DNA from 3 places in the Streptomyces sp. ATCC 21386 genome. Region 3 is predicted to be linked to each of the others. Evidence: riboswitches for the same ligand, from Rfam matches in the RefSeq annotation. Region 3 holds a riboswitch; each other region holds the start of a gene.

Region 1 (9,429 bases), 3.1 Mb from region 3:
TTCGGCCGTGTGCTCGCCGAGGGCCAGGACGGCGCTGTCACCGCGGTAGCGGCTGTCCTCGAAGACCAGGGCGCCGGTGGCGGGCCGCAGGACCGGGATCCGGCCGGAGAAGCGGAACTTGAGGACGTAGGCGGGGGCCTCGAAGGGGGCCGTCGGGGGAAGGGTCACCTTCAGCCCGGTCGGTCCCTGGACCGGCGTGTCGAGGTCGATGTACGTACCGGCCGTCGCGTCGAGGAGGCGGACCGAGGCCAGCGAGTCCAGGTCGATCCGGTCCGAGCCGAGCGTCCTGAGCGTCAGCGAACCGCCGGGCCAGCCGAGGACCGTCGCGTACAGGACGGTGCCCGCCTTGTCCCGGGTGAAGCGGATGTCCTGCGGGGTGCCGGCGGTGGGCCGGGTGAAGGAGCCGCCGCCCATCTTGGTGGGCCCCTCGCCGTACGCGGTCCAGGCGCGGGTGCCGTAGATCGACTCGCCGAAGCGCTTCAGGTAGTCGCCGATGCCGAGCAGGAGGTCGCGCTGGCCCTGCGGAATGGTGCCGTCGGCCTGCGGAGCGATGTTGAGCAGCACGGTGCCGTTCTTGCTGACGCGGTCGACGAACGAGTGCAGCATCTGCGCGAGCGAGTAGTAGCCGATGCCCTCGGTGTAGCACCAGCTGGAGTCGGAGATGCTGTCGTCGGTCAGCCAGTAGGGCGCGGTGAGGTCGGCGGGGCCGCCGCGTTCGTAGTCGAAGACCGAACCGTGGCTGTTGAAGCCGTCCTTGTAGGTGGCGACGACCTCCTTGCCCCATTCGTCGGCCTGGTTGAAGTAGTACGCGAGGAAGTTCAGCCGCTGGGTCTCGTCGATGTGGTCGAGCCGCCAGTCCTGCCACAGGATGTCGGGCCGGGACCGGTCGACGACCTCCTTGAGCTTGTCGTACCAGAGCTGGTTCTCCGTCTCCGGACTCAACTGCCCGTACAGCTTCTTGAGGCTCGAGTCGGACTGCGGGGGCGCGAACTCGAAGAAGCCGGTGTGGTTGTACGCGTGGTGCATGGCGACCAGGAGCTTCAGCTTCCTGGCGCGGATGGCGTCGGTGAAGAGCTTCAGCAGGTCCAGGCGCGGCCCCTTGGCCACGGAGTTCCACTCGTTGACCCGGCTGTCCCACATGGAGTAACCGTCGTGGTGCTCGGCCACCGGCCCGGCGAACCGCGCGCCCGCGTCGACGAAGAGCCGGGCCCATTCGTCGGGGTCGAAGTTCCCGCCCGCCGACTTGAGCTTCGGCGCGAACTCCACATGGCGGCCGGCGAGATCGTCGCCCCCGTCGATGAACCGGTGGTACGGCCAGTCGGCCGGGTCCCCGTACGTGGCGACGTGGTGCCGATGGGCCCGCTCGTCAGGGTTGTACATGTTGCGCGGATACCACTCGCTGTCGTACGCCGGGACGCTGAACGCCCCCCAGTGGAAGTAGATGCCGAACTTGGCGTCCCGGAACCACTCGGGGGCGGCGGGGTGCCGGTTCACGGACTCCCAGGTCGGGGTGTAGGCCCTCGGGGCGGTGGGTGAACCCCCGGCCGCGAACGCGTCGTCGGCCCCGGTGGCCGCGACGACGGCCGTGGCACCGGCCATCAACGTGCGCCTGCTGATCGATTGCGACATAACCACGAACCTCAGGCATGCGGACCATCACTGTCAACGGTCACACAGTGATGAATAGCCCTGCAAGACCATGACATTTTTCTGTTTTGCGCCACTGAATACCGGTTGATCCGAGGTGAGACATCACATGTCTGCGACGGTGACGGCGTCGGCTGTTCTCCCCCGGGGACGAAGGTCGGCGCTCCGGCGGTCAGCGGTAGAGGGCGGGGCGCATGACGAGTTCCACCTCCGTGCGGACGCCCTCGCTCTGGGCGCGGACGCCCGCCTCGGAGACCGCGGCGACGGCGTACCCGTCCCAGGTGCCGGGTCCGGTGACCTCACCGCGCCGGGCGGCGTCCACCCAGGCCTGGACCTGTCGGTCGTAGGCGTCCTCGAACCGTTCGAGGTAGCTCGGCGTGATCGTGCCGCCCCAGCGGCCCGCCGCGTTGACGAGCATGTCGCGTCCGTCGCCGATGCGGGCCGTGCCGTCCTCGCAGACGGCCTCGGCCTGCACCTGGTACCCGTAGCGGGCGCTGAGGAAGATCTCGACGTCCACCACCGCGCCGCCGTCGGTCTCGAAGACGACGAACTGCGGGTCGCTCAGGCCCTCGGGGGCGTGCGCGGACGGCCGGGGCCGCAGCACGGTGACGGCGGTGATCTCCTGCCCGAGCAGCCAGCGGGTGACGTCCATCTCGTGGGCCACGGAGTCGTTGAGGGCCATGGCGTCGGTGAAACCGGGCGGGGGCTCGGCGTTGCGGTGCCGGTGGTGCAGCAGCAGCGGCCGGCCCAGGTCGCCGCTGTCCAGCAGGGCCTTGAGCTTGACGTACTCGCGGTCGTAGCGGCGCATGAAGCCCACCTGGACCCGGCGGTGGCCCAGGCGCTGCTCCGCCTCCAGCAGCCGGAGCGCGGCGGCGGGGTCCGGAGTGAGGGGCTTCTCGCACAGCACGGGCAGGTCACGGGCGAGGGCCACGAGCACGTCCGCCTCGTGGGCGGGGCCCGGTGAGGCGACGAGGACGGCGTCGACGCCCGGTGCGGCCAGCGCCTCGACGGTGTCGCCGTAGGCCGCGCACCCCTCGACGCCTGCGGCGACCGCCCGGGCCCGGTCGGTGTCGAGGTCGACGACGGCCGCCACATGGGCGCCGCTGATCACCTCGGAGATCCTGCGCACATGGTCGGCGCCCATCCGGCCGGTGCCGACGACGGCGACACCGAGGGAGTCCTGCACGGACATGGCGTTCCTTCCTTTCGTGGACCGCTACGGCCCCCGGGGCAGGGGCACACCGGGTCTCGGTCTCCCCTCGGGAGCCCTGCTTCACGCCTGTGCGGAATATCGTTTCCCCTCGCGACGATCACCGGTTAGGCTCCCCCGGCGCACGTCAGGCGTGTGCACATCAAGGTGGGGGCACGGGGGCATGGCCGACGATTTCGCCGATTCCGGAGCGGTTTCGAGAGCGAGTTCGAGAGCGGAAACGGAAACGGATTCTGCAGCGGATCCGGGGACGGGCGTGGGAGCCGATCCGGAAACGGGACACGGGGCGGATCCGGAACCGGGCCCCGGGGCCGGTGCGCGACGCGGCTCGGCGAAGGAGATGGGTACGGGCGGCCAGGTGGTCTCGGCGGTGGCGACCGTCGGTGTACTGCTGGGCGGGTTGTGGTTGCTGGGTGACCTCCTCGACACGACCCCCGAGACCGTGGGGCCGGCCGTCTGCTCGTCGTCGTCGGACGACCCCTCGCCGACAGGACGGGGCAGGGTCTCCGGTGCACAGCTGTGCGCCGCGCTGAACCGCGCCGACCTGCCGGAGCTCCTCGGGACGCCCACCGAGCAGGCCGTCATCGCCTCGGGCAGCGAGAACGAGTCCACCTGGTTCGACGGCACCAGGACCGTCACCCCCGAGGCGACCGTCGAACTCGACACGTACACCGTGGAGATCTCGGCGTCGTACGAGGACCTCCCGGTCGCCGAGGCGGTCGGCTACCTGGGATCCGGCGTCGAGACCAGGAAGGTCCTCGGGCACTCGGCGGCCCTGTACTCGGGCCGGACCATCGGCATCTCGTTCCGCCTCGACGGCAGCGACTCGCAGTCCGCCCCCGGCGGCGTCTCCCGTCAACTGCTGGTCGCGACCGACGCGAAGGACAGCGGCAGCACCTTCGAACTCGTCATCTACCGTCAGGACTCCCAGATTCCGGACGACGCGGCGCTGTTCCGTGTCGCCGAGAAGGTCCTGCCGACGCTCCCGGGCTGGAAGCCCGCGACCTGACGGGCCCCGGAAGCGCGTGTGATAGCTTGCCGACGCCAGTCGAACCCATGTGCGCACACATAAGTACGCGTACGGGTCAGGGAATCCGGTGCGAATCCGGAGCTGACGCGCAGCGGTGAGGGTGACGGGCGGGACAACGGCCACTGGACGGCGGTCACATCGCGGTCCGGGAAGGCGTCTCGTCCGGGTGACCCCGAGTCCGAAGACCTGCTGGCGGTCCCCGGCACCGAGGGGTGCCCGGGGAAGCACCGTACGACCGGGCTTCGCGCATGAGCCCTCGACGCCGAAGGAAGTCCCGTGCCGCTCGCACGCCCCGTCCGCCATGCCGTCCCGTTCCTGACCGCCGGTGCCCTGTTGCTGACCGGCTGCGGGGGCTCCGGTTCCACAGCGTCGCCGGACCGGGGTCCGGCTCCGGGCGGATCCGCCGGTCATCCGGTGACGCTCGACAACTGCGGGCGCGAGGTGCGGGTCGACAGCCCGCCCGAACGCGCTGTCTCCCTCAACCAGGGCACGACCGAGATCCTGCTCTCCCTCGGGCTCGCCGACCGTGTGGTGGGCACCGCCACCTGGACCGATCCGCTGCCGAAGGGGCTCGAGAAGGCCAACGCGAAGGTGCCCCGCCTCGCCGATGACGCACCCTCCTTCGAGAAGGTCCTCGACGCCGAACCCGACCTCGTCGTCTCCTCGTTCGCCTCCACGCTAGGCAAGGGCGGAGTGGCGACCCGGGAGGAGTTCGAGAAGCTCGGCGTGCCCACGTATCTGTCGCCGTCGGACTGTGTGGGCAAGGACAACAGCGGGGACGGCGACGGCGTCCGCACCGAGCCGCTGACCATGGAGACGGTCTACGGCGAAATCCGCGATCTGGCCCGGATCTTCGGGGTCGAGGAGCGCGGCGAGAAGCTGGTGGCCGAGCTGCGAACCCGGGTCAGGAAGGCGACCGCCGGACTCGACGCGCGCGGGGTCACTGTCCTGTACTGGTTCGCCAATGACCAGTCCCCGTACCTCGCCGGGTGCTGCGGCGCCCCCGGGATCATCACCCGTGAACTGGGCGCGAAGAACGTCTTCGACGACACCGACGAGGAATGGCCCCAGGTCAACTGGGAGACCGTCGCCGACCGCGACCCGGACGTCCTCGTCGTCGGGGACCTGGTCCGCAAGCAGCAGACGGCCGAGACGGCCGCGAAGAAGATCGAGTTCCTGGAGTCCGACCCGGTCACCCGGAACATGACGGCGGTGCGCGAGAAGCGGTACGTACGGCTGCCGGGCCAGGCCATGAACCCCACGATCCGCACCGTCGAGGGCGTGGAGAAGCTCGCGACGGCCCTGCGCGAGTACGGCCTCACGGGATGACGGGCCCGGCACCCGACACGGTGGCCGGCACCGAGCCTGTGGCCGACCGGGTGACCGGAACGTCGGCCCCGGCCAAGGCGCGCCGGACGGCAGCGGCGGGGGCCGTCGGTCGGAGGCTTTGGTGGGGGTCGGCGTGGTCGGCCGGGGGCGCGGTGCTGTGTCTGTCCGTGGCCCTCGCGATCACCATCGGGCCGGCCGACATCGGCGTGGTCGACGTGTGGTCCACGGTGGTGGCCCATCTCGGCTGGGGGCACACGGAGTTGACGCCCATCCGGGACGGCATCGTGTGGAACCTACGGCTGCCACGCACCCTGCTGGCCGCCGTGTGCGGGGCCGGACTGGCCGTGTGCGGCGCGGTGATGCAGTCCCTGCTGCGCAACCCGCTCGCCGACCCCTTCGTGCTCGGTGTCTCCTCCGGCGCGTCGACCGGCGCGGTCGTGGTCGTCGTGCTGGGCGCGGGAGGCGGCGCGCTGTCGGTCTCCGGTGGCGCGTTCCTGGGCGCGGTGGCCTCCTTCGGCCTCGTGCTGCTGCTCAGCCATACCCTCGGCGGCACCACGGACCGGGTGGTGCTGGTGGGGGTCGCGGCCATGCAACTGTTCTCCGCGCTCACCTCCTTCATCGTGATGACCGCGGCCGACGCCGAGACGACCCGCGCGGTGCTGTTCTGGCTGCTCGGCTCGCTCAGCGGTGCCGGCTGGACGGACGTGACGGTGTGCCTGGCGGTGCTGGTGGCGGTGCTGCTGGTCTGCCTGGGGCACACCCACGCGCTGGACGCGTTCGCGTTCGGGCAGGACGCGGCGGCCTCGCTCGGCGTCTCCGTGGCCCGCGTCCGGCTCGTCCTGCTGTGCGCCACCGCCCTGCTCACGGCCGCCCTGGTCGCCTCGGCGGGTGCGATCGGCTTCGTCGGCCTGGTGCTGCCGCACGCTGCACGCGCGCTGACCGGCTCCGGCCACCGTCGGCTCCTGCCGGCCTCCGCACTGGCCGGGGCCGTGTTCCTGGTGTGGGTCGACACCCTCGCCCGTACCGTCCTGGACCCGCAGGAGGTGCCGGTCGGGGTAGTGACGTCCCTCATCGGCGTCCCGGCCTTCGTCGCCATCATGTACCGGACCAGGAGCACCCGATGACCGACACCGCCTCCAGCTCCTCCCCCGGGCTGCGCGCCGAGCGGGTGTCCCGGACCGCCGACGGCACTCTGATCCTGGACGGGGTCAGCGTGGCGCCCCGGCCGGGCACCGTCACCGGTCTGCTGGGCCCCAACGGCTCGGGCAAGTCCACCCTGCTGCGTCTGCTCGCCGGGGTCCTCGCGCCCGCCTCGGGGGTCGTCACCCTCGACGACCGTCCACTGGACCGGGTGGGGCGCCGGGCGGTCGCCCAGCGGATCGCCGTCGTGGCGCAACAGGCGGACACCCAGGTCGAGTTGACGGTCCAGAACGTCGTACGGCTGGGCCGTGTCCCGCACCGCCGAGCGTGGTCGGCCGCCTCCCGGGTCGACGAGGAGGCCGTCCGCACGGCCCTGGCCCGCACGGGTCTGGGCGACAAGGCCCACCGGTCCTGGCACACCCTGTCGGGCGGTGGGCGCCAGCGGGTCCAGATCGCCCGCGCGCTCGCACAGGAGCCGAGCGAGCTCCTCCTGGACGAGCCCACCAACCACCTCGACATCCCCACCAGCTCGCCCTGCTGACCCTGATCCGCGAACTCCGTCTGACCAGCGTCGTCGCCCTGCACGACCTGAACCTCGCCGCCATGTACTGCGACCGGCTCGTCGTGCTGCGGCAGGGCCGTGTGGTGGCCGCCGGAACCCCGCACGACGTCCTCACCGAGTCCCTGATCGCCGCCGTCTACGGCGTACGGGCCACCGGCCCCGGCCCTGGCCCCGGCCCTGGCCCCGGCGAAGGACCGCATATCCGCTTCCTGGGCCCGCTGCCGTAGGCCGTCGCGCTTTTCCCGGGGCCCGACACGGCGTCGCGCGGAGCCACGGTCGCAGGCGCGCGACGGCGTGAAGTCGCCGCGCGCCCACGCGACCGGGCGCTCCCGGACGCACGCTCAGAGCGAGGCCCGCTCCACCGGGATCCACAGCTCCGCGTCGGCCCGCGCCGCGTCGGGCGAGAGCCTGGTCCGCAGGATCTCGGGGCCCGGACGGCTCCGGTACGGGTTGGACGGGAACCACTGGGTGAACACGTCCCGCCACAGATGCTGCAACGCCTGCGGGAAGGGCCCGGAGTTCTCGAAGACCGCCCATGTCCCGGCCGGGACGACGAGCTCGTCCATGTCCTCGGGGGCGGCGGCGCGCGTCACCGCTCCGTGGAAGTAGTCGAGTTCGGTGCCCTCGGCACGACTGGCGTCGAGATTGTCGCTGATCGCGACGATCCCCCTCGGCTCCTGGTCGGACAGGCTCTCGATCCGGTCGAGCGTCTCCTTGCCGAGGCCCCGGATGAAGTCGGCGATCGCCGGGTTCATCCCCTCGTGCACGAGCGGGACCCGGGCCCTCCTCCCGACCACCCGGAACTCCTCCTTCTCCATGACTCGGTATCGCATGCTGCTGCTCCCTTCGACGACGAGGCGGAAGGACATCCGGGGCTGCGACCGCAGGCTCGCGCCGGTCCGCCGGGCCTCCCCGGGGCCGACGCCGTGCAGGGCGCGGAACGCCCGTGCGAACGCCTCTCCGGATCCGTAGCCGTAGCGCACCGCGATCTCCAGCAGCGTCCGCTCGTCGGCCAGCACCTCGGCGCCGGCCACGGTCAGCCGCCGCCGTCGGACGTACTCCGACAGCGGCATGCCGGCGAGCGCCGAGAAGAGCCGCCGCAGGTGGTACTCCGACGTCACCGCGATCCGCGCCAGGTCCGCCACCTCGATCGGCTGATCGAGGTGGCGTTCGATGTGCTCCATGGCCTGGTTGAGCCGCTCCAGCACCCCGGCCTCCTTCCTTTCGCCCACCACGCTAGGAAGCGGCCGGCCCGCCCCACCCGACATCCTGTGCCCGCTCCGGTCGGGTGGGTGACTACGGGGCAGCAGATTGCCGAGGCAAGGGTGCGGGGCGGTGGACCGCCCCGCACCCCCGCGCCGTCGTCAGCTGTCGCCGCCCTCCAGGTCGCCCTCCGTCTCCAGGTACACCTGGCGCAGCCCCTCCAGCACCGCCGGATCCGGCTTCTCCCACATCCCGCGCGACTCCGCCTCCAGCAGCCGCTCGGCGATGCCGTGCAGGGCCCAGGGGTTGGCCTGCTGGAGGAACTCGCGGTTGGTCTCGTCCAGGACGTAGGTCTCGGTGAGCTTGTCGTACATCCAGTCGGCGATCACGCCCGTGGTGGCGTCGTAGCCGAACAGGTAGTCGACGGTGGCGGCCAGTTCGAAGGCACCCTTGTAGCCGTGGCGGCGCATCGCCTCGATCCACTTGGGGTTGACGACGCGGGCCCGGAAGACTCGGGACGTCTCCTCGACGAGGGTGCGGGTGCGGACCGTCTCCGGGCGGGTGGAGTCGCCGATGTACGCCTCGGGGGCCGTGCCGCGCAGCGCGCGGACGGTGGCCACCATGCCGCCGTGGTACTGGAAGTAGTCGTCGGAGTCGGCGATGTCGTGCTCCCGGGTGTCCGTGTTCTTCGCGGCCACCTCGATCCGCTTGTACGCCGTCTCCATCTCCTCACGGGCCGGACGGCCGTCCAGCTCCCGTCCGTAGGCGTAGCCGCCCCAGACCGTGTAGACCTCGGCGAGGTCGGCGTCGGTGCGCCAGTCCCGGGAGTCGATGAGCTGGAGCAGTCCGGCGCCGTACGTGCCGGGGCGGGAGCCGAAGATCCGGGTGGTGGCCCGGCGTTCGTCCCCGTGGGCCGCCAGGTCCGCCTGGACGTGGGCGCGGACGTGGTTGACCTCGGCCGGCTCGTCGAGCGACGCGGCCAGCCGTACGGCGTCGTCCAGCAGGCCGATGGTGTGCGGGAACGCGTCGCGGAAGAAGCCCGAGATGCGCAGGGTGACGTCGACCCGGGGACGGCCCAACTCCTCGGCCGGGACGGCCTCCAGGCCGGTCACCCGGCGAGAGGCGTCGTCCCAGACCGGGCGGACGCCGAGCAGGGCGAGGGCCTCGGCCACGTCGTCGCCGGCCGTGCGCATGGCGCTGGTGCCCCACAGGGAGAGGCCGACGGAGGTGGGCCATTCGCCGTTGTCGGCTCGGTAGCGCTCCAGCAGGGAGTCGGCGAGGGCCTGGCCGGTCTCCCAGGCGAGGCGG
Region 2 (9,429 bases), 1.9 Mb from region 3:
CATCTTCGTCCTGGACCACTTGGGCAAGCCGCCCATCGCCTCCGGTGAACTGGAGCCGTGGGCGGGGCAGATCCGGCGGCTCGCCGCCCTGCCGAACACCGTGTGCAAGCTCTCCGGCCTGGTCACGGAGGCGGACTGGCACTCCTGGCGGGTCGCGGACCTCGTCCCGTACGCCGACACCGTGCTGGACGCCTTCGGCCCCGAGCGGCTGATGTACGGCTCCGACTGGCCGGTCTGCGACCTCGCCTCCGACTACGTCGAAGTCCTGGACGTCGCCGACGCGTTGATGTCCGGACTCGGTGAGGCCGAACACCGGCAGGTCTTCGCGGGCACGGCCGTCCGTGTCTACGGCCTGCGGATCTGAGGCTGCGGCAGGAACGGCCCCGGCCCGGTGTCCGACCCCGCCAGGGCCGCCAACTCGTCCGGTGTGCGCGGACCTGACTCCTCATCCGCCAACAGCCCCTGCTCGCGCAGGAGTCGGGCCACCACGACACCCCAGGGGAGCCGAAGTCCCGCCTGCTGGAGGAGATCCGTACGGGCGAGCATCTCGGCCACCGGGCCCGTGCGCGCGCCGGAGGGGGTGAGCAGCGCCGCGTCGTCGGCCCAGCGCAGCGCGAGGTCGACGTCATGGGTGGCCATCACGACGGTGGTGCCGGACCGGCGCAGCTCGTCCAGGGTGGCGAGGAGCCGCTCCTGTCCGTCCGGGTCGAGCCCGGCGGTCGGCTCGTCGAGGATCAGGACCCGGGGCCGCATCGCGACCGCCCCGGCGATGGCGGTCCGCTTGCGCTGGCCGTAGGAGAGCAGATGGGTCGGCCGGTCGGCGAGGGCGGCGATACCGAGCGCGCCGAGTGCCTCGTCCACCCGGGCCCTCACCTGCGCGTCGGGCAGCCCTAGGTTCAGCGGTCCGAACGACACGTCCTGCGCGACGGAGGCCGCGAAGAGCTGGTCGTCCGGGTCCTGGACGACCAGCTGGACCGTCGTCCGCAGCCGGGTGAGGCCCTTGCGGTCGTACGACACCGGCCGGCCTTCGACCGTCAACTCGCCCGAGTGGGGCCGCAGTCCGCCGCTGAGCAGGCGCATCAGCGTCGTCTTGCCGCTGCCGTTGCGGCCCAGCAGGGCGAGCGCGCGCCCCGCGCGCACCTCGAAGTCGAGTTCGCTGAGCACGGGCGGTCCGTCCTCGTACGCGAACGACGCGCCCCGCAGGGCGACGAGTACGGGCTCGCTCATGTCAGCGGCCTTTCCAGGACGAATCCAGTACGAGGGTGAGGGCGGCCACGGCCGCCAGCAGCGCGGCACTGGCCATGGTGAATCGCACGGACACCCGGGCCTCGGGCACCAGGACGCGCAGGGTGCCGTCGTACCCGCGCCCGGCGAGCCCGGTCTGCAACCGCGCCGCCCGGTCGAAGGCCCGGACGAACGCGGTGGCGCCGAGCCCGGCCAGGGAACGCCAGGTGGCGGCCCGGGTGGTGTGCCCCAGCCGCGCCGCCTGCGCCTCCCGGATCCGGCGCACCGAGTCCAGGAGGAGGAAGCTCATCCGGTACGTCACCAGCGCCACGTCCACGACCGGCGCGGGCACCCCGGCCCGGACCAGCCGGGGCAGCAGGTCCGACATCGGGGTGGTGAAGGCGAACAGGAGGACGCCGAGGGAGGCGGCCGAGGTACGCAGCAGCAACTCCCCGGCGCGGACCGCTCCGCCGTCGGCCGGGGTGACGAACCCGTCCGGCCCGCCCACCTGGACGAGCAGCGGCAGCGCGCCGGTCACGCAGAAGCCCAGCGGCACCCGGTAGGCCCGCCACAGCCGACGGCCGGGCACGCCCGCGGGGCCCAGCAGCACGACGAGCGAGGTCAGCAGCACCAGGGCCGCGCCCGGCCAGGGCGGCAGGGAGATCGCGAGCACGGTGAGGCCGAGCCCGAGGACGGCCTTGTCCACGGGATGACGGCGGCGCCAGCGACTGCTGTGCGCCGCCGCGTCGATCGGCAGCACCCGGGTCAGCCCCGCCCGGCCGGGTCGGCCCCGGAGCGGCTGGAGGAGCCTGCGTCGCCGGTCGGGTCGGAGGCGCCGGACGCCCCCGACGCGCCCTTCGCCACCGCGGCCGCCGGCACATGCGCCGCCGGGCCGGACGCGCTCGCGGTCGGGGCCGCTACGGTCGCGTCCACCGGCTTCTGCGCAGCCTTGTCGGCCTCCCCGGCCGCGTCCAGCAGGGCCCGCGCCCGGGCCTCGCCCTGGCGCCGGCCCCGCCGGACGCCGAAGTAGTAGGCGAGGACGCCCGCGCCGAGGGCGGCCTGGAGGGAGAAGAGCGCCGACTCGATCTCGCCGGAAGGCGGTTCGTAGAGAGGGGAGAACCACGGCTCGTAGTCCGGCTCGATCTCGGTGATCGCCGTCTCCGCCTCGCCGTCGGCGCCCGAGAACGGCTGCTCCTTGTGGTCGCCGAGGCCGAGGGCCAGCGGCAGGACCGCGAGCGCCGCCACGACGAGCAGCAGCAGTACGTTGATCTTCGTGTTCCGGCTCATCGGGCCACCGCCTCGGTCTCGTTCTCCGTCCCGGCACCGGCGCGGCTCCGCCGGTCGGTCAGGAGCACACCGAGCCGGGTGAGTTCGCCCTTGCTCGACTGCACCAGCAGGCGCATCACCAGCACGGTGAGCAGACCCTCGCTGACCGCGAGCGGGATCTGGGTGACCGCGAAGATGGAGCCGAACTTGCCGAGCGCGCCCAGGAAGCCGCTGCTCGGGTCGGGGAAGGCGAGCGCCAACTGCAGGCTGGTGGCGCAGTAGGTGACCAGGTCGGCGACGAACGCGCCGAAGAACACCGTCACCATCAGCGGCACGCCGAAGCGTCGCAGCAGCCGGTAGACGCCGTACCCCGCCCAGGGGCCGGCGATCGCCATGGAGAAGACGTTGGCACCGAGCGTGGTCAGACCCCCGTGGGCGAGCAACAGGGCCTGGAAGAGCAGGGTGATGGTGCCGAGGACCGCCATGATCGGCGGCCGGAACAGGATGGCGCCGAGACCGGTGCCGGTGGGGTGGGAGCAACTCCCGGTGACCGACGGCAGCTTCAGCGCGGACAGGACGAAGGTGAAGGCACCCGAGGCACCGAGCAGCAGCGTGCTCTCGGGGTGCTCCCTGACCTCACGGGTGAGTGCCCGTACTCCGTGGACGACGAACGGCGCGGACGCGACGCCCCAGGCGATCGCGTGCGCCGGAGGAAGGAAACCCTCGGCTATGTGCATGGCTCAGCAGACCCTCTCCAGCACCTCGTGGATGGTTGACGCGCCTTGGCCGGTCTCCTGGCTTACGGGTGACACCGCCCGTGCTCCGCCTTCCCGGGTCCGAAGACCCAGTGGCTGTCCGTGAGGACCGGAGCCGGACTTCCCGATCACAGTGGCGAGGGCCGCACCGGCATCACACCGGATTTCCCGTTCACCAAGGCGTGGTGACAGTAGTGCCCCGACAAGGACGCTGACAAGCGGAGGCGAGGGGTGCGCGGGCGCCGTGCGACAGCTCACACCCGGGCGCACGCTCCGGCGCACGCCTCGCGCGTCGGTGGGAGCTCGCGGCCTGACCGACGGCCCTGCCCGTCCTGTTCGCGGCCGGGACGTCGCTCCTCGACACCGTGGACGGCTCGTTCATGAACTTCGCCTACGGCTGGGCGTTCTCCCAACCGGTCCGCAAGGTCTACTACAGCCTCACCGTCACGGGCCTGTCCGTGGCCGTCGCCCTCGTCATCGGCTCGGTCGAACTCCTCGGCCTCGTCGCCGAGAAGGCCCCTCTGCACGGCACCTTCTGGTACCGGGTCGCCGGCCTCGACCTCAACACCGTCGGCTATGCCGTCGTCGGCCTCTTCCTCGTCACCTGGGCGGTCGCCCTGCTGGTCTGGCGGTTCGCGCGGATCGAGCAGAAGTGGACGACCGGCTGGCCGCCGCACCACGGCCCACACCCTGGTACGCGTGCAGCCCGTCAGTGCGCGTGCAGCCCGTCCGCGAGATGGCCGTGGCTGTGCCGCCACCCGGCCCGGACGTGTCGGGCGCCCACCAGATGGGGGTGACCGGAGGGCAGCCCGGCGTGCACGTGGGACGTCGACGACGCCGGCCACAGCCGTACGGCCGTCAGCGCCGCGCCCAGCGCGAGCGAGCCCAGGGCGAGCACCGCCCAGTTCAGCCCGGCCGCAGCCCCCAGCCATCCGGCCAGCGGATACGTCACCAGCCAGCAGCCGTGCGAGAGGGAGAACTGGGCGGCGAACGCGGCCGTACGCTCCCCGGGCGCCACCGAGCGGCGGACGAGACGCCCGGCCGGAGTGAGCACCGCAGAGCACGCGGCACCGAACGCGGCCCAGAGCGCCAGTAGCGCGGGCAGCCGCCAACTCCCGCCCTGTGCGGCGGTGACGGCCCCGAGCCCGGCGAAGACGCCGGCCAGCGACAGGGCGCCCGGCAGCATCACGGCACGGTCCGGGACCTTCTCCAGCACCCGGGGCAGCACCAGCGCCACGGCCATCGACCCCGCCCCGTACGCCCCGAGCGCCAGTGGCAGGGCGCCCGCGGACAGGCCGAGCACATCACGGACGTAGACGACGGAGTTCACCGTCACCATCGCCCCGGCCGCCGCGACCGCGAGGTTCAGGACGAGCAGGGCCCGCAGCTCGGGGACGCCGAGGAAGAGGCGCGTCCCGGCGGTGGCCCTGGCGTACGCGCCGCCCGCGCGCGGGGTGGTGACGGCGGCCCGCTCGGGCAGGGCGGTGGAGACGACCAGCGCGGCCGAGGCGAGGAACCCGAGGACCGTGCCGGTGAACAGCCCGTCGTAGGTCGTCACGGACAGCAGTGCGGCCGCGAGCGCGGGGGAGAAGAGGCTCTCCAGGTCGTAGGCGAGCCGGGACATCGACAGGGCCCGGGTGTAGTCGCGTTCCTCGGGCAGCACATCGGGGATGACGGCCTGGAACGTGGGAGTGAACACGGCCGACGCGGACTGCAGGAGGAACACCAGGACGTAGACCTGCCAGACCTCGCCTACGAACGGCAGGGACACGGCGATCCCCGCGCGCACCAGGTCCGCCGTCACCATCAGGGTCCGGCGCGGCAGCCGGTCGGCGACCGCGCCCACGACGGGGGCGATCACCACGTACGCCACCATCTTGATCGCGAGTGCCGTACCGAGGACGGAACCGGCGTCGGCGCCCGCGAGGTCGTACGCCAGGAGCCCGAGCGCGACGGTCGCGAGCCCGGTCCCCACCAGGGCCACGACCTGGGCGGCGAAGAGCCGCCGATAGGCACGATGACGCAGTACGGCAAGCATGACCAGATGATAACCATCATGTGCGCACCTATGCACATGATGGCGGGAGGGGAGCCCGCAGGGGCGCAGGGATATGCGCGACCAGCACCCACGGACCCGCACCCCAGAGCCCACCTCCCCGCACCCTCGGCGGAGCGCCTACGCTGGGCGCATGCCTGAACGCCATGCCGTGTCACCTGCGTCCGGTGCGCATCTGCGCGCCCCCGACGGCGCACGGCTCACCGAGGCGACCGGAGTGTTCGCGATGCTCTCCGACGTCACCCGGCTGCATCTGCTGTGGCTGCTCGCGCAGGGCGAGTCGGACGTCGGCTCACTGGCGGACCGCTGCGAGGCGTCCCGCACGGCCGTCAGCCAGCATCTGGCGAAGCTGCGGCTCGCCGGGCTCGTGGACACCCGCCGCGAAGGCCGTCACATCTACTACAGCCTCGCCGACGGGCACCTCAAGCGCCTGGTCGTGGAGGCGCTCAGCCACGCAGACCACCGGGTCAGCGGCCAGGCACCGCACGACTGAGATCGGCTCATGACCGCCGGACATCCACCGTCCCCTCCGCCGTCTCCCGACCGCGTGCGGCCGGACCGCCCCGGTGCCGGACGGGTCGGCGCCGTGGCGGCCGGGCTGACGGCCGGGCTCCTGCTGTTTCCCGGCCTGGTCCCCAACTCCGGGGGCCGGCTGGGCAGTCTGCTGGAGGCGTTCCTGCCCTGGCTCGGCCTGGTGGTCGTGGTCCTGCTCGGCGTGGGGCTCCTGCACCGCTCGGCCGTCACGCTGCTGGCGCTCCTGCTTCCGGCGGCGGCCTGGACGTACACCTTCGGCGGTCTGCTGCTGCCCGCCGCGTCGGCCGGGGCGCGGGACCTCGTCGTGGTCCAGCACAACGTGAGCGACGAGAACACCGACCCGGCGGGTACGGCTCGCGCCCTGGCCGATGCCGGGCCCGACCTCATCGCGCTGGAGGAACTGGTGTCCTCGGCGCTGCCGGTCTACGAGAGGACACTTGCCCGGGAGTACCCGCACCACGCGGTCCGCGGCACCGTCGGACTCTGGTCGCGGCATCCGCTCACCGGGACCCGTTCGCTGGACATCAAGCCCGAGGGGATCGAGGAGGACTGGCGCCGCGGCCTCAGGACCTCCGTCCGTACGCCGCACGGCGACATCGCGGTGTACGTCGCTCACCTGCCGTCCGTCCGCCTCGGGGCGGGCGGGCTCGCGTCGCGGTGGCGTGACGAGAGCGCCGGCCTGCTGGGCCGGGCCGTCGCCGCCGAGACGCGGAACCCGGTGGTCCTCCTCGGCGACCTCAACGGCACGGTCGACGACCGCGGCCTGGCACCGCTCACCACGCGCATGAACGTGGCGGAGCGCGGCTTCGCCTTCAGCTATCCCGCCGGTCTCCCGCTCGCCCGGATCGACCAGGTCATGGCCCGCTCGGCGACCGTCGCCGACATCCGTGCCCTGCCCGCGACCGGCAGTGACCACCTGCCCGTCGCCGCCCGGATCACCCTGGACTGACCACCGGCCCGATGGACTCCAGCGTCGGCACGACCTCCTCGATCGAGCCGTCAGCCGCGAACACGAGCCGGTCCAGGGTGGATTCACGGCGGACGCCGTCACCGCGCGGGGTGCCGGGGCCCGGAATCGCGAACCGGTGGTAGCAGATGAACCAGTCGTCCGTGCCGGGGACGTTCACGACCGTGTGATGGCCGGTCGCGAGGATCCCGTGCTCGGGGCGCTTGCGCAGGATCACGCCCTTCTCGGTCCACGGGCCGAGCGGAGAGGGGCCGGTGGCGTAGGCGACGCGGTAGTCCTCGCTGCGGGTGTCGTCCTCCGACCACATGTAGTAATAGACACCCCGTCGCTTGAGGACGAAGGCGCCCTCGCGGAAGTCCTTGGGTGTGAACCGCCTTACCTGCGCCGGGTCGAAGGAGACCATGTCCTCGTCGAGCGGGACCCCGTACGCCTCGCTGTTGCCCCAGTAGAGATACGCGGTGCCGTCGTCGTCCGTGAAGACGGCCGGGTCGATCATCTGCCCCGCGTAGTCGTCGCGCCCGATGAGCGGCCGGTCCAGGGCGTCCCGGAAGGGGCCGGTGGGGCTGTCGGCGACGGCCACACCGATCTGCTGGTCGGCGCAGAAGTAGAAGTAGTAGGACCCGTTCCGTTCCCCGGCGGCCGGGGCCCAGGCGTGGCGCTCCGCCCAGCTCACGTCCGACTCCAGGTCGAGGGCGACGCCGTGGTTCTCCCAGGTGACCAGGTCGTCGGAGGAGAACACCTCGAACCGGGTGCCGCCCCAGCCCTCGAAGCCGTCCGTCGTCGGATAGATGTAGTAACGGCCGTGGAACTCCTGGATGTTGGGATCGGCGTACAGCCCCGGCAGCAGGGGGCTGCGCATCGGCACCGCCTCGACCGTCCAGGTGCGAGCGGTGCCGTCGGCCGCCGTGACGGTGTAGCTCCGCGGGGTGCGGAAATCGCGTTCGGTGCCCGACGGCGGGTCGATCCGTGAGTCCGCCGACAGATCGAACTCCGGTGCCAGACGGGTGAGTTCGGTGCCCGGGTGCAGAGGCAGGACTACCTTCGACGCGGTGTCGTCCACGAGCGCGTATGCCTTCATCCCGTCCGGCACGGTGGCGTCGACCACGGACGCCGGCGGCGCGTACCCGGTGAGGAGCCGCTCGTATTCGGCCCGCGTCACGGGCAGCACCGAGCCGTGCCGCGCACCGGGCGGCAGCGCGAACTCCTCGCAGGGCGTCCACTTCCCGGAGTCCAGATCGGTGGTCTCGAAGGGCACGTAGCCGCGGCCGCTGAACTCGTCGACGAACAGGTACCACCTGCGGTCGTCCGAGTTCGACCTGAAGACGATCGGCCCCTCACCCTGCTCCACGGCCCCGTGACCGATCCGGTCGGCCACGAAGTCGTACGCGGTGTCGCGCAGCCCCGGCGACTTCTCCGCGGTGATGAACTTGCCGCCGGGCGCGGCGGGGGAGTGGGCCCGCTCGTCCTTGGTGAAGCGGTAGTAGGTGCCGTCGTGCCGGACGACGGTCGAGTCGATGACCGAGTGGCCGGGATCGTGCCACAGGCGGGGCTCGCTGAAGACACGGAAGTCACGGGTGGTCGCGTACAGCATCCTGTTGTGGGTGTCGGCGGTGTGGTCCGGGTCGTCCTCCGCGTACAGCTTCGACGCCCAGAAGACGACGAACGCGCCGAGCTCCGGGTCGTGGACGGCCTCGGGCGCCCAGACGTTGCCGGCCGTGTCGGGGGCGACGCGCACCAGCCGGCGGTCGGTCCAGCGCACCAGATCGGTGCTCTCCCAGACCATCAGCGAGGTGCTTCCGGTGCGCTGCACCCGGTCCCAGTCGCCGTGCGGCTCCCCGTGCATCCTGAGGTCGGTGGCGATCAGATAGAACCGGTCGCCCTCCGGGGCGCGCACGAGGAACGGGTCGCGCAGCCCGCCCGTCCCGAGGTCCGAGGAAAGCACCGGCGCCCCGCCGTTCAGTTCACGCCAGCGCAGCGGGTCGTCGCCCCGGCTGAGCGCGAACCTGATCCGCTCGCCGTCCGGGCTGCCCTCGCCGGTGAAGTAGACGAAGACGTATCCGGCGTACTCCTGCAAACCGACCTCCAGCGCTGCGGCCTTTTGGTATGTCCTGTGGGAAAGCCCATCGAAGAGTGTTGCTATCTGAGCCGAGTGGCGTCAATCGGCTCAGAGGTCCGCGGTGGCAGCGAAAGTTTCGGCGCGGGGGCTTCCCGCGCGGTCAGCCCTCCAGCCGGCGCAGCCGTTCCGCGTCGCAGGTGCGCGGGCAGGTGGAGCAGGCCTCGGCCGGGCGGATCGTGTAGTAGAGGCAGCAGCCCAGACGGGTACGGGTCGGGTGCTCACGGCCGTCGCTCGTGCGCAGGGAACGGAAGTCCGCGCCGCCGGGGAAGGGCGCCCGAGCGCCGGGCAGGACGGCGGCAGCGGCCCGGATGCCGGCGGCCTCGTCGCCGCGTGTCCGCCCGAGGTACCAGAGGCCGGAGACCAGGTCGTCGGAGACCAGCCCCCACAGCGCGCGCGAGCCCCGGCGGACGTACGGGCCGAGCGCCTCCAGCACCGGACCCATGTGGTCGGCCACTGCGGACCTCAACTCGGCGCCCAGCGCCTCCTGGTGGGCGACGACCCGGGTGCCGGG
Region 3 (9,429 bases):
CCACTCCCTGAACCACGGCATGTTCGACCTGGCCCGCGGCTACGCCGAGCACGGCATGACCGCCTACGTCGACCTCCAGGAGCGGGAGTTCGCCGCGCAGGCCCACGGCTTCACCGCCGTCAAGCACCAGCGTGAGGTCGGCACGGGCTACTTCGACCTGGTGTCGACGGCCGTCAATCCTGCCTCTTCCACGACCGCGCTGGCCGGTTCCACGGAGGAAGAGCAGTTCCACTAGGCCGCCGGGCCGGACACCCGCCGTCCGGCCGGCCCTCGGCCGAGCGGAGGGGGACGAACCGTCTCCGTCTCCCTCCGCTCCCATCCCTCAGGAGAGCCCGATGTCCACCACCGCACTCATCCACCACGTCCGTGTCCTCGCCGCCCCCGGTCACCGGCACGAGGAGATCCTCACCCCCGCCGCCCTGGAGTTCATCGGCCGGCTGGCCGAGGCGTTCGAGCCGCGTCGGCGGGACCTGATGAAGGAACGCCGTCGGCAGGTACTGCGACTGGCATCGGGCTCGCCTCTCGACTTCCCCATGGTCACGGCCGCTGTGCGCGACGACCCGACCTGGCGGGTGGCGCCGCCCGCGCCCGGTCTGACCGACCGGCGCGTCGAGATCACCGGCCCGCCCGACCGGCGCATGGCCGTCAACGCCCTCAACTCCGGCGCCAAGGTGTGGATGGCCGACTTCGAGGACGCCACCGCGCCTCTCTGGGACAACGTCATCGGCGGCCAGCTCACCCTGCTCGACGCCATCGAGCGCCGTATCGACTTCACCACGCCCGAGGGGAGGGAGTACCGGCTGGGCGAACAGCTCGCCACCATCATGGTCCGGCCGCGCGGCTGGCACCTCGACGAGGAGCACCTGACGTACGACGGCCGGCCCGTGCCCGCCGCCCTCGTCGACTTCGGCCTGTACTTCTTCCACTGCGCCCAGCGTCAGATCGACGCCGGGTACGGCCCGTACTTCTACCTCCCCAAGCTGGAGAACCGCTACGAGGCCCGCCTCTGGAACGACATCTTCGTGCTCGCCCAGGAGCTGCTCGGTATCCCGCGCGGCACGATCCGGGCCACCGTTCTCATCGAGACGATCACCGCCGCGTTCGAGATGGAGGAGATCCTCTACGAGCTGCGTGAGCACAGCTCGGGGCTCAACGCCGGTCGCTGGGACTACCTGTTCAGCCTGATCAAGACCTTCGGCCACCGCACCGACTTCCTCCTCCCCGACCGGGCGAAGGTGACGATGACGGCCCCCTTCATGCGGGCCTACACAGAACTCCTCGTCCGCACCTGCCACCGGCGCGGCGCCCACGCCATCGGCGGCATGGCCGCCCACGTGCCCGGCAAGGACCCCGCCGCGAACGAGGCCGCGCTCGCCAAGGTCCGGCTGGACAAGGAGCGCGAGGCCGAGGACGGCTTCGACGGCTCCTGGGTCGCCCATCCGGGACTCGTCCCCGTCTGCCGCGAGGTCTTCGACGGGGTCCTCGGCGAACGCCCTCACCAGCTGGACCGAACCCGCGACGACGTCGAGGTGACCCCGGCCGACCTGCTGTCGGTGCGCCGGATCAGCGGCCCGCCCACCCTGGAGGGGATCCGCACCAACGTCTCCGTCGCGCTGCGCTACTTCGCCGCCTGGCTGCGCGGGCAGGGCGCGGTTGCCATCAACGGCCTGATGGAGGACGCGGCCACCGCCGAGATCGCCCGCGTGCAGATCTGGCAGTGGCTGCGGCACCGGGTCATCGACCGGGCGACAGTGGAGGAGATCCTCGACTACGAGGTGGCAGCGCTCGGCGCCGAGTACCCGTGGGCGCCCGTCGACGACATCCGCGCCCTCTTCGAACGGACCGCGCTGGCAAGCGAGTTGCCGCTGTTCTTCACACCGGACGCCTACACCCGGCACCTGGTGCGACGGACGGAGGCCCAGGCATGAGCGCGGCAATCGGACGCGTCGGCGTGGTCGGCGGCGGACAGATGGGCGCAGGCATCGCCGAGGTGTGCGCACGGGCGGGGCTCGACACCGTGGTCTGCGAGGCGGACGCCATCGCGGCCCGCGCCGCCCGCGACCGGATCGCGGGTTCCCTGGAGCGTGCCGTACGACGGGGCAAGCTGACGCGGGAAGCCGCCGGCGACGCCCTGGCCCGGCTCGTCCTCACCAGCAGCCTGGACGACCTCGCCGACCGCCAGCTCGTCGTCGAGGCCGTCATCGAGAACGCCGACGCCAAGACCGAGATCTTCGCTGCCCTCGACAAGATCGTCGAGGATCCGGAGGCCGTGCTCGCCACCAACACCTCCTCCCTGCCGATCATGCGGCTCGGCATGGCCACGAGCCGCGCGGACCGGGTCGTGGGCCTGCACTTCTTCAACCCGGTGCCCGTACTGCCCCTGGTGGAGGTCGTGACCTCGCTGCACACGTCGGCCGCGACGACCGTCGCGGTGGAGGACTTCGCGACCCGGGCCCTCGGCAAGACGGTGATCCGTTCCCAGGACCGGGCGGGCTTCGTCGTCAACGCGCTCCTCGTCCCGTATCTCCTGTCGGCGATCCGGATGGCCGAGTCCGGCTTCGCCACCGCCACCGATATCGACTCCGGCATGGAGCTCGGCTGCGCCCATCCCATGGGCCCGCTGAAGCTGGCGGACCTGATCGGCCTGGACACCGTCGCGTTCATCGCCGAGTCGCTCTACGACGAGTTCAAGGAACCCCTCTACGCTTCTCCCCCGCTGCTCCAGCGGATGGTGGAGGCAGGGCTGCTGGGCCGCAAGACCGGCCGGGGCTTCCACACCTACGACCAGGGCTGAGGGCCTGGTACGACGCGGGCTGAGGGGCCCGCACCGCCGCGAGGGGTGAGGGTCCCGCGCGGCGCGACTGGGAAGGGGCGGGGAAGCGCGAGTGCGGCGCTTCCCGCCCCTCGCCGTCGTTCCCGCCCTCCTCCTCTCCTCCTCCTCCGACGTGCTCCGTGTCACCTTCCAGATCCTGGACCGCTCCCTTGCCCCGCGGGCGACACCCCGTAGGGTGGCCGGAGCAGCTGGTTCGCCCCGTCCGCCAGGCGGGGTGTCGCAAGAGGGAACCCGGTGGGAATCCGGGACTGCCCCGCAGCGGTGAGCGGGAACGACCGCCGTCATACGCACTGGGTCCGACGTACCGGGCCCGGGAAGCGACGGCCAGTAGGTGTCCTCCTCGGTGAACGACGAGGACGTGCCCGCGAGTCCGAAGACCTGCCAACTGCCCGTGCGCGGACCGTTCCGCGCGCGGAGATCTCGGTGACCTCGAGGGCGGGTCGGCGTACATACCAGGCGGAGGACCGCGCTGTGCCGCGTGAGGTCGGTTCCGTCCGGTTCGTCATCCCTTCGCGTTCTCGTCCCGTCTCCGGGATCTCAGGGAATCGTCTCGCGAAGGAGATCTCCGTGACCAGCAAGTCCGCAGCCGCGGCAGCACGGGCCACCGTGTACGGCTACCCCCGCCAGGGTCAGAACCGGGAACTGAAGAAGGCGATCGAGGGGTACTGGAAGGGCCGCGTCACCGCCGACGCCCTCCGCGCCACCGCCGCCGACCTGCGTGCCGCCAACTGGCGGCAGCTCGCCGACGCCGGCATCCACGAGGTGCCGACCGGCGACTTCTCGTACTACGACCACGTCCTCGACACCACCGTCATGGTCGGCGCGATCCCCGACCGCCACCGCGCCGCCGTCGAGGCCGACGCCCTTGACGGCTACTTCGCCATGGCTCGTGGCACCCAGGACGTCGCCCCGCTGGAAATGACCAAGTGGTTCGACACCAACTACCACTACCTCGTGCCCGAGTTGGGCCCGGACACCGTCTTCACGGCCGACTCGACCAAGCAGGTCACCGAGCTCAAGGAGACCCTGGCGCTGGGCCTGACCGCCCGCCCGGTCCTGGTCGGCCCCGTCACCTACCTCCTCCTCGCCAAGCCCGCCCCCGGCGCCCCCGCGGACTTCGAACCGCTCACCCTCCTCGACCGCCTGCTGCCGGTGTACGCCGAGGTCCTCGCCGACCTGCGCGCGGCCGGCGCCGAGTGGGTCCAGCTGGACGAGCCCGCCTTCGTGCAGGACCGCACCCCTGCGGAACTGAACGCCGTCGAGCGCACCTACCGCGACCTCGGGGCGCTGACCGACCGGCCGCAGCTGCTGGTCGCCTCGTACTTCGACCGGCTCGGCGAGGCGCTTCCCGTCCTGGCGAAGGCCCCCGTCGAGGGACTCGCCCTGGACTTCACCGAGGCCGCCGCGGCCAACCTCGACGCGCTCGCCGCCGTCGGCGGGCTGCCGGGCAAGCGCCTGGTGGCCGGTGTCGTCAACGGCCGCAACATCTGGATCAACGACCTGGCGAAGTCCCTCTCCACCCTCGGCACCCTGCTGGGCCTCGCCGACCGGGTCGACGTCGCCGCCTCCTGCTCCCTCCTCCACGTGCCCCTCGACACGGGCCTGGAACGGGACATCGAGCCGCAGATTCTGCGCTGGCTCGCCTTCGCCCGGCAGAAGACCGCCGAGATCGTCACCCTCGCACGCGGCCTCGCCCAGGGCACCGACGCCATCACGGCCGAACTCGCCGCCAACCGCGCCGACCTGGCCTCCCGCGCCGGCTCCCCGATCACCCGCGACCCGGCCGTACGCAACCGCGCCGAGGCCGTCACGGACGCCGACACGCGCCGCTCCCAGCCGTACGGCGAACGCGCCGCGGCCCAGCGCGCCCATCTCGGCCTGCCGCTGCTGCCGACCACCACCATCGGGTCCTTCCCGCAGACCGGCGAACTGCGCGTCGCGCGGGCGGACCTGCGCGCCGGACGGATCGACACCGCCGGCTACGAGGAGCGCATCAAGGCGGAGATCCAGGAGGTCATCTCCTTCCAGGAGAAGACCGGAATCGACGTCCTCGTCCACGGCGAGCCCGAACGCAACGACATGGTCCAGTACTTCGCCGAACAGCTGACGGGGTACCTGGCCACGCAGCACGGCTGGGTCCAGTCGTACGGCACCCGCTACGTCCGCCCGCCGATCCTGGCCGGGGACATTTCCCGCCCCGAGCCGATGACGGTGCGCTGGACGTCGTACGCCCAGTCCCTCACCGACAAGCCGGTCAAGGGCATGCTCACCGGGCCGGTCACCATGCTCGCCTGGTCCTTCGTCCGGGACGACCAGCCCCTCGGTGAGACCGCCCGTCAGGTCGCCCTCGCCCTCCGCGACGAGGTGAACGACCTGGAAACTGCGGGCACCTCGGTGATCCAGGTCGACGAGCCCGCACTGCGCGAGACGCTGCCGCTGCGCGCCGCGGATCACGCCCGCTACCTGGCATGGGCGACGGAAGCCTTCCGGCTCACCACCGCCGGCGTCCGCCCGGACACCCAGATCCACACCCACATGTGCTACGCCGAGTTCGGCGACATCGTCCAGGCCATCGACGACCTCGACGCCGACGTCATCAGCCTGGAGGCAGCCCGCTCGCACATGCAGGTCGCCCGGGAGCTGGCCGCCCACGGCTACCCGCGCGAGGCCGGCCCGGGTGTCTACGACATCCACTCCCCGCGCGTCCCCAGCGCCGAGGAAGCCGCCGGGCTGCTCCGCACGGGCCTGAAGGCGATCCCGGCCGAACGGCTGTGGGTCAACCCCGACTGCGGCCTGAAGACCCGCGGCTGGCCCGAGACCCGGGCTTCCCTGGAGAACCTGGTCGCCGCCGCCCGCACGGTCAGAGGCGAGCTGCCCGCCTGCTGACCGTAGGTCCCAGTGGGCCGGGACGCCACGAGCGTCCCGGCCCCGGACGCGCGGCGCCGCCACGACCAAGGCATGAAGAGGGCCCAACATCGTGGCCGAGCTCGGCCTCGTCGAACGGCTGGTGGGCCGGACCCACGAGTGCGACTGGCCACCCGCGGCGGTGACCGGCGTACCGGTCGTGACGGGTGCGGAGTTCACCCCGGACGACCTCACCAGCCGTGAGATCTCCGACGCCGTCGGCGGTTCGGCGCACTCAGGGTCGTCCCTCTACACCCTCGACACCGAGGCGCTGGCCGCGCTCCGTCCGGACGTCGTCCTGGTGCTCCCCTGCGGATTCGCTCCCGAACGGACGCTAGCCTCGGGCGGCCGAATCGAATTCTCAATACCCGTTTCCGGTCGGGATCCGAGGAATTCATCCGGCCAGCGAGCAGTCTTCGCACTTCACTCCCGAAGGCACCCGGTAATACAGACAACAACTACGCCTGCGGAAGCCGAGATCGGGTCCGATGACTTTGCCGGTACCGGCCAGCCGGCCGGTGTTGAGCAGGCCGGCGACGAGATCGGCGAGGGGGTCACGCAGATCCGCTCTGGCCGCCAGGACGGCGCGGGCCGCCTCGACGAGCGCCGAGGCCGCGTTCCCGGCGAGCAGTCCGGGGGCCACCTTGACGCGCAGTCCGGCGGCCAGCGCATCCAGATGCCGGGTCATGACCATCTCGTACAGCAGGTCCGTGAGCTGCGGAATCTCGGGCGCGTACCAGCCGTCGGGGACTGCGGGCAGGCGCAGTGCGGGGCCGTCGTCCGCGCGGAACAGTCGGGTCAGGTCGGGGACGATACCGTGTACGACGGTGCAGGCCAGCACTGGTGACCACAGGCGCGCGGCGTGTCCGAGCTGCACGATGGAGGCGCCGATGCGCAGTTCACGGGTGGCGTAGCGGTCGGCGGTCGCCGTGACCAGGTCGGCGAAGCCGCGGGCGTACGCCTCCTCGACGGGGTGCCATCCGGCGTCCGGGCCGCCGAGCTCGATCGAGAAGAAGGAACCGAGGGACGCGATGTCCTTGAGGGCTTCGGCGACTGCGGGCGCGGGTGCCTGCCGCAGAGCATTCACATCGACTCCGGTATGTATGGTCATGAGCCGAATTCGGGTCGTTCCGATTCGAATTCGGGTGTGCCGAATTCAGGCTCCGAGCATGGCGAGCATGGCGAGGAAATCTCCTCGGCATTTCATGCAACACGCGGCGCATCAGGCCGTCGTCAAGGAATCATCACCTCTTTCCGCAGCGATCGGCACCGGAAAGCAGCGTGATGTGCGGTACGCCGGTGCGGGGGTGCTTGGTCACCTCGGCGTCGACGCGGTAGACGTCGGCCAGCAGTTCGGTGGTGAGGACCTCGGCGGGGGGCCCGGTGGTCACGACTCGGCCGCCGTCCATCACGCAGATCCGGTCGCAGAACGCGGCGGCCAGGTTGAGGTCGTGGAGGGCGACGAGGGCCGTCACGCCGAGCCGGCGGACGAGGCGCAGGGTGTCGAGCTGGTGGCGCAGGTCGAGGTGGTTGGTCGGCTCGTCCAGCACCATGGTGCCCGCCCGCTGGGCGAGGGCCCGGGCGATCAGCACGCGCTGTTTCTCACCGCCCGACAGCCGGGTGAAGGGGGCCTGTGCGAGGCCGGCCGCGCCGAGTTCGTCGAGCGCGGCCATGATGATGGCGCGGTCGTCGGCGTCGTCCCCGTCGAAGGGCCGCTTGTGCGGGGTGCGGCCCATGGCCACCACGTCGTGGACCGAGAGCTCGAAGTCGGCGGCCGACTCCTGCAGAACGGCGGCGAGTCGGCGCGCCAGACTCTTGCCGGACATCCGGCGGACGTCCTGGTCGTCGAGCAGCACCCGCCCCGAGGTGGGGCGCAGGGCTCGGTAGACCGTGCGCAACAGGGTGGACTTGCCCGCGCCGTTGGGGCCGACGAGCCCCACCACCTCGCCGGGAGCCACCCGCAGGGACGCCCGGTCCACCAGCGCCCGCCCCTCCACAACGACCGAGACGTCCTCCACGGCAAGGGTGCCGGGTGCGGCCGTGGCCGTCATCGCGCCGGTCGCTGTCGGTGTCTTCCTCGTCATGCTGTCCTGCGTCACGCTGTCGTGCGTCATGCTGTCCTCCGTCGCATCAGCCACAGGAAGAAGGGGCCGCCGACCAGGGCGGTGAGGATGCCCACGGGGATCTCCTCCGGGCTCATGACGGTGCGTGCGGCCAGGTCGGCGGCGATGAGGAAGGCCGCGCCGAGCAGCGCGGCGGCGGGCAGCGCGCGGCGGTGGTCGGCGCCGACGAGCAGCCGTACGACATGCGGCATGATCAGGCCGACGAAGCCGATCTGGCCGCTGACCGCGACGATCGTGCCGATCATCAACGCGACCAGCGTGAACATCGCGGCACGGAAACGGTGTACGTCCAGACCGAGCGCGACGGCGGCCTCCTCCCCCGCCAGGAGCAGGTTGAGGGACCGGCAGACACCGAGCAGGACGGCCGTGCCGAGCAGGACGGCGCCGACGGGGATCCACACCACCGTCCAGGTCGTGCCGCCCAGCCCGCCGAGCATCCAGCGCAGCGCCGACTGCGTCTTGTGCGGGTCGTCGGAGGTGACGACCAGGAAGCTGGCGAGCGCCGACAGCACCTCGGCCATCGCCACGCCCGCCAGCACCAGCCGTACGGTGGTCATCCGCCCGCCGGACCGGGCCAGGAAGTAGACGGCGACGAGCGCGGCGAGAGCGCCGAGGAACGCCGCCACCGGCAGGGAGAACACCCCGAACAGGGTGAGGCCGAAGACGACGACCAGCACCGCGCCGACCGTGGCACCCGAGGAGACCCCGAGCAGCATCGGGTCCGCGAGCGGGTTGCGCACCAGAGCCTGCAGGGCCATCCCGCACACGGCGAGGCCCGCGCCCACGACACCGGCCAGCAGCACGCGCGGCAGCCGTACGTCGATGACGATCGTCTCGCGGACAGGAGTCCAGGTCGGGTCGGCCAGCGCCGGATGCACGCGGTGCAGCAGGATGCCCCACACCTGGTCGGCCGGGACGCCGATGGATCCGACGGCGATCCCGAACGTGGCCGAGACCAGGACGAGCGCGCCGAGCAGCAGGAGCACGAGCGGGTAGGGAATCCGCTTGCGGCCCGGGACTGTGACATCACCGCCGACCGCTCTCCGGAAGCTCGCCTCCGGTCCGGCGCCCGCGTCCTTCTCCTCGGTCACGCCCGCCGCGTCGGTCGCGCCGCTCACTTGAAGCGATCCGGGTGGATCTGGCGGGCCAGGGACTCCACGGCGGCCGGCACCCGGACGCCCAGCACCGTGGACGACAGGGGCAGCACGGCGAACCGCTTGTTCCTGATGGCGGGTACGTCCTTGAGCGCCGGGTTCGACAGCAGGAACTTCTTCTTGTCCTCGACCGACTGGTCGCCGTAGTCGTAGATGACGATGACCTCGGGCGCCCGCTCGGCCACCTGCTCGAACGACACGTCGCCGAACGCCTTGTCCACGTCGGCGAAGAGGTTCACCGCGCCCGCCTGCTTGATCATCTCGTTGCCGATGCCCGCCCCGCCGGCGGTGAAGGCCGTCTTGTCTCCGCTGTCGTAGACGAAGAGCTTGACCGGCGTGACTCCGGCGAGCTTGCTCTCGACCGTGTCGAGGGTGGCGTGGAGCTTCTTCAGCTCCTTGTCGGCTCGTTCCGGCA

Evidence for each region. Region 3 has a riboswitch for cobalamin ahead of metE (5-methyltetrahydropteroyltriglutamate--homocysteine S-methyltransferase). Riboswitches for the same ligand answer to the same signal wherever they lie in the genome.
Region 1: another riboswitch for cobalamin. It lies ahead of GWK25_RS26900 (ABC transporter substrate-binding protein); the one in region 3 lies ahead of metE (5-methyltetrahydropteroyltriglutamate--homocysteine S-methyltransferase).
Region 2: another riboswitch for cobalamin. It lies ahead of GWK25_RS21645 (energy-coupling factor ABC transporter permease); the one in region 3 lies ahead of metE (5-methyltetrahydropteroyltriglutamate--homocysteine S-methyltransferase).

What each region holds. Positions count from the first base shown of each region.
Region 1 covers NZ_JAAVVL010000001.1:6,258,670-6,268,098, forward strand. The annotation lists gene GWK25_RS26885 (alpha-L-fucosidase) at 1-1,629, opposite strand, end outside; gene GWK25_RS26890 (Gfo/Idh/MocA family protein) at 1,820-2,839, opposite strand; gene GWK25_RS26895 (DUF6215 domain-containing protein) at 3,198-3,866, shown strand; cobalamin riboswitch at 3,886-4,096, shown strand; gene GWK25_RS26900 (ABC transporter substrate-binding protein) at 4,164-5,216, shown strand; gene GWK25_RS26905 (iron ABC transporter permease) at 5,213-6,340, shown strand; partial or broken gene GWK25_RS26910 (ABC transporter ATP-binding protein) at 6,337-7,145, shown strand; gene GWK25_RS26915 (AraC family transcriptional regulator) at 7,260-8,126, opposite strand; gene cobN (cobaltochelatase subunit CobN) at 8,283-9,429, opposite strand, start outside.
Region 2 covers NZ_JAAVVL010000001.1:5,074,427-5,083,855, forward strand. The annotation lists gene GWK25_RS21625 (amidohydrolase) at 1-364, shown strand, start outside; gene GWK25_RS21630 (energy-coupling factor ABC transporter ATP-binding protein) at 346-1,227, opposite strand; gene cbiQ (cobalt ECF transporter T component CbiQ) at 1,229-1,984, opposite strand; gene GWK25_RS21640 (energy-coupling factor ABC transporter substrate-binding protein) at 1,990-2,511, opposite strand; gene GWK25_RS21645 (energy-coupling factor ABC transporter permease) at 2,508-3,227, opposite strand; cobalamin riboswitch at 3,257-3,462, opposite strand; partial or broken gene GWK25_RS21650 (HoxN/HupN/NixA family nickel/cobalt transporter) at 3,569-3,910, shown strand; gene GWK25_RS21655 (MFS transporter) at 3,955-5,283, opposite strand; gene GWK25_RS21660 (metalloregulator ArsR/SmtB family transcription factor) at 5,435-5,794, shown strand; gene GWK25_RS21665 (endonuclease/exonuclease/phosphatase family protein) at 5,804-6,784, shown strand; gene GWK25_RS21670 (family 43 glycosylhydrolase) at 6,771-8,876, opposite strand; gene GWK25_RS21675 ((2Fe-2S)-binding protein) at 9,019-9,429, opposite strand, start outside.
Region 3 covers NZ_JAAVVL010000001.1:3,173,219-3,182,647, reverse strand. The annotation lists gene aceA (isocitrate lyase) at 1-235, shown strand, start outside; gene aceB (malate synthase A) at 336-1,928, shown strand; gene GWK25_RS13880 (3-hydroxybutyryl-CoA dehydrogenase) at 1,925-2,794, shown strand; cobalamin riboswitch at 3,021-3,220, shown strand; gene metE (5-methyltetrahydropteroyltriglutamate--homocysteine S-methyltransferase) at 3,401-5,719, shown strand; gene GWK25_RS13870 ((2Fe-2S)-binding protein) at 6,132-6,848, opposite strand; gene GWK25_RS13865 (ABC transporter ATP-binding protein) at 6,982-7,788, opposite strand; gene GWK25_RS13860 (FecCD family ABC transporter permease) at 7,848-8,978, opposite strand; gene GWK25_RS13855 (ABC transporter substrate-binding protein) at 8,975-9,429, opposite strand, start outside.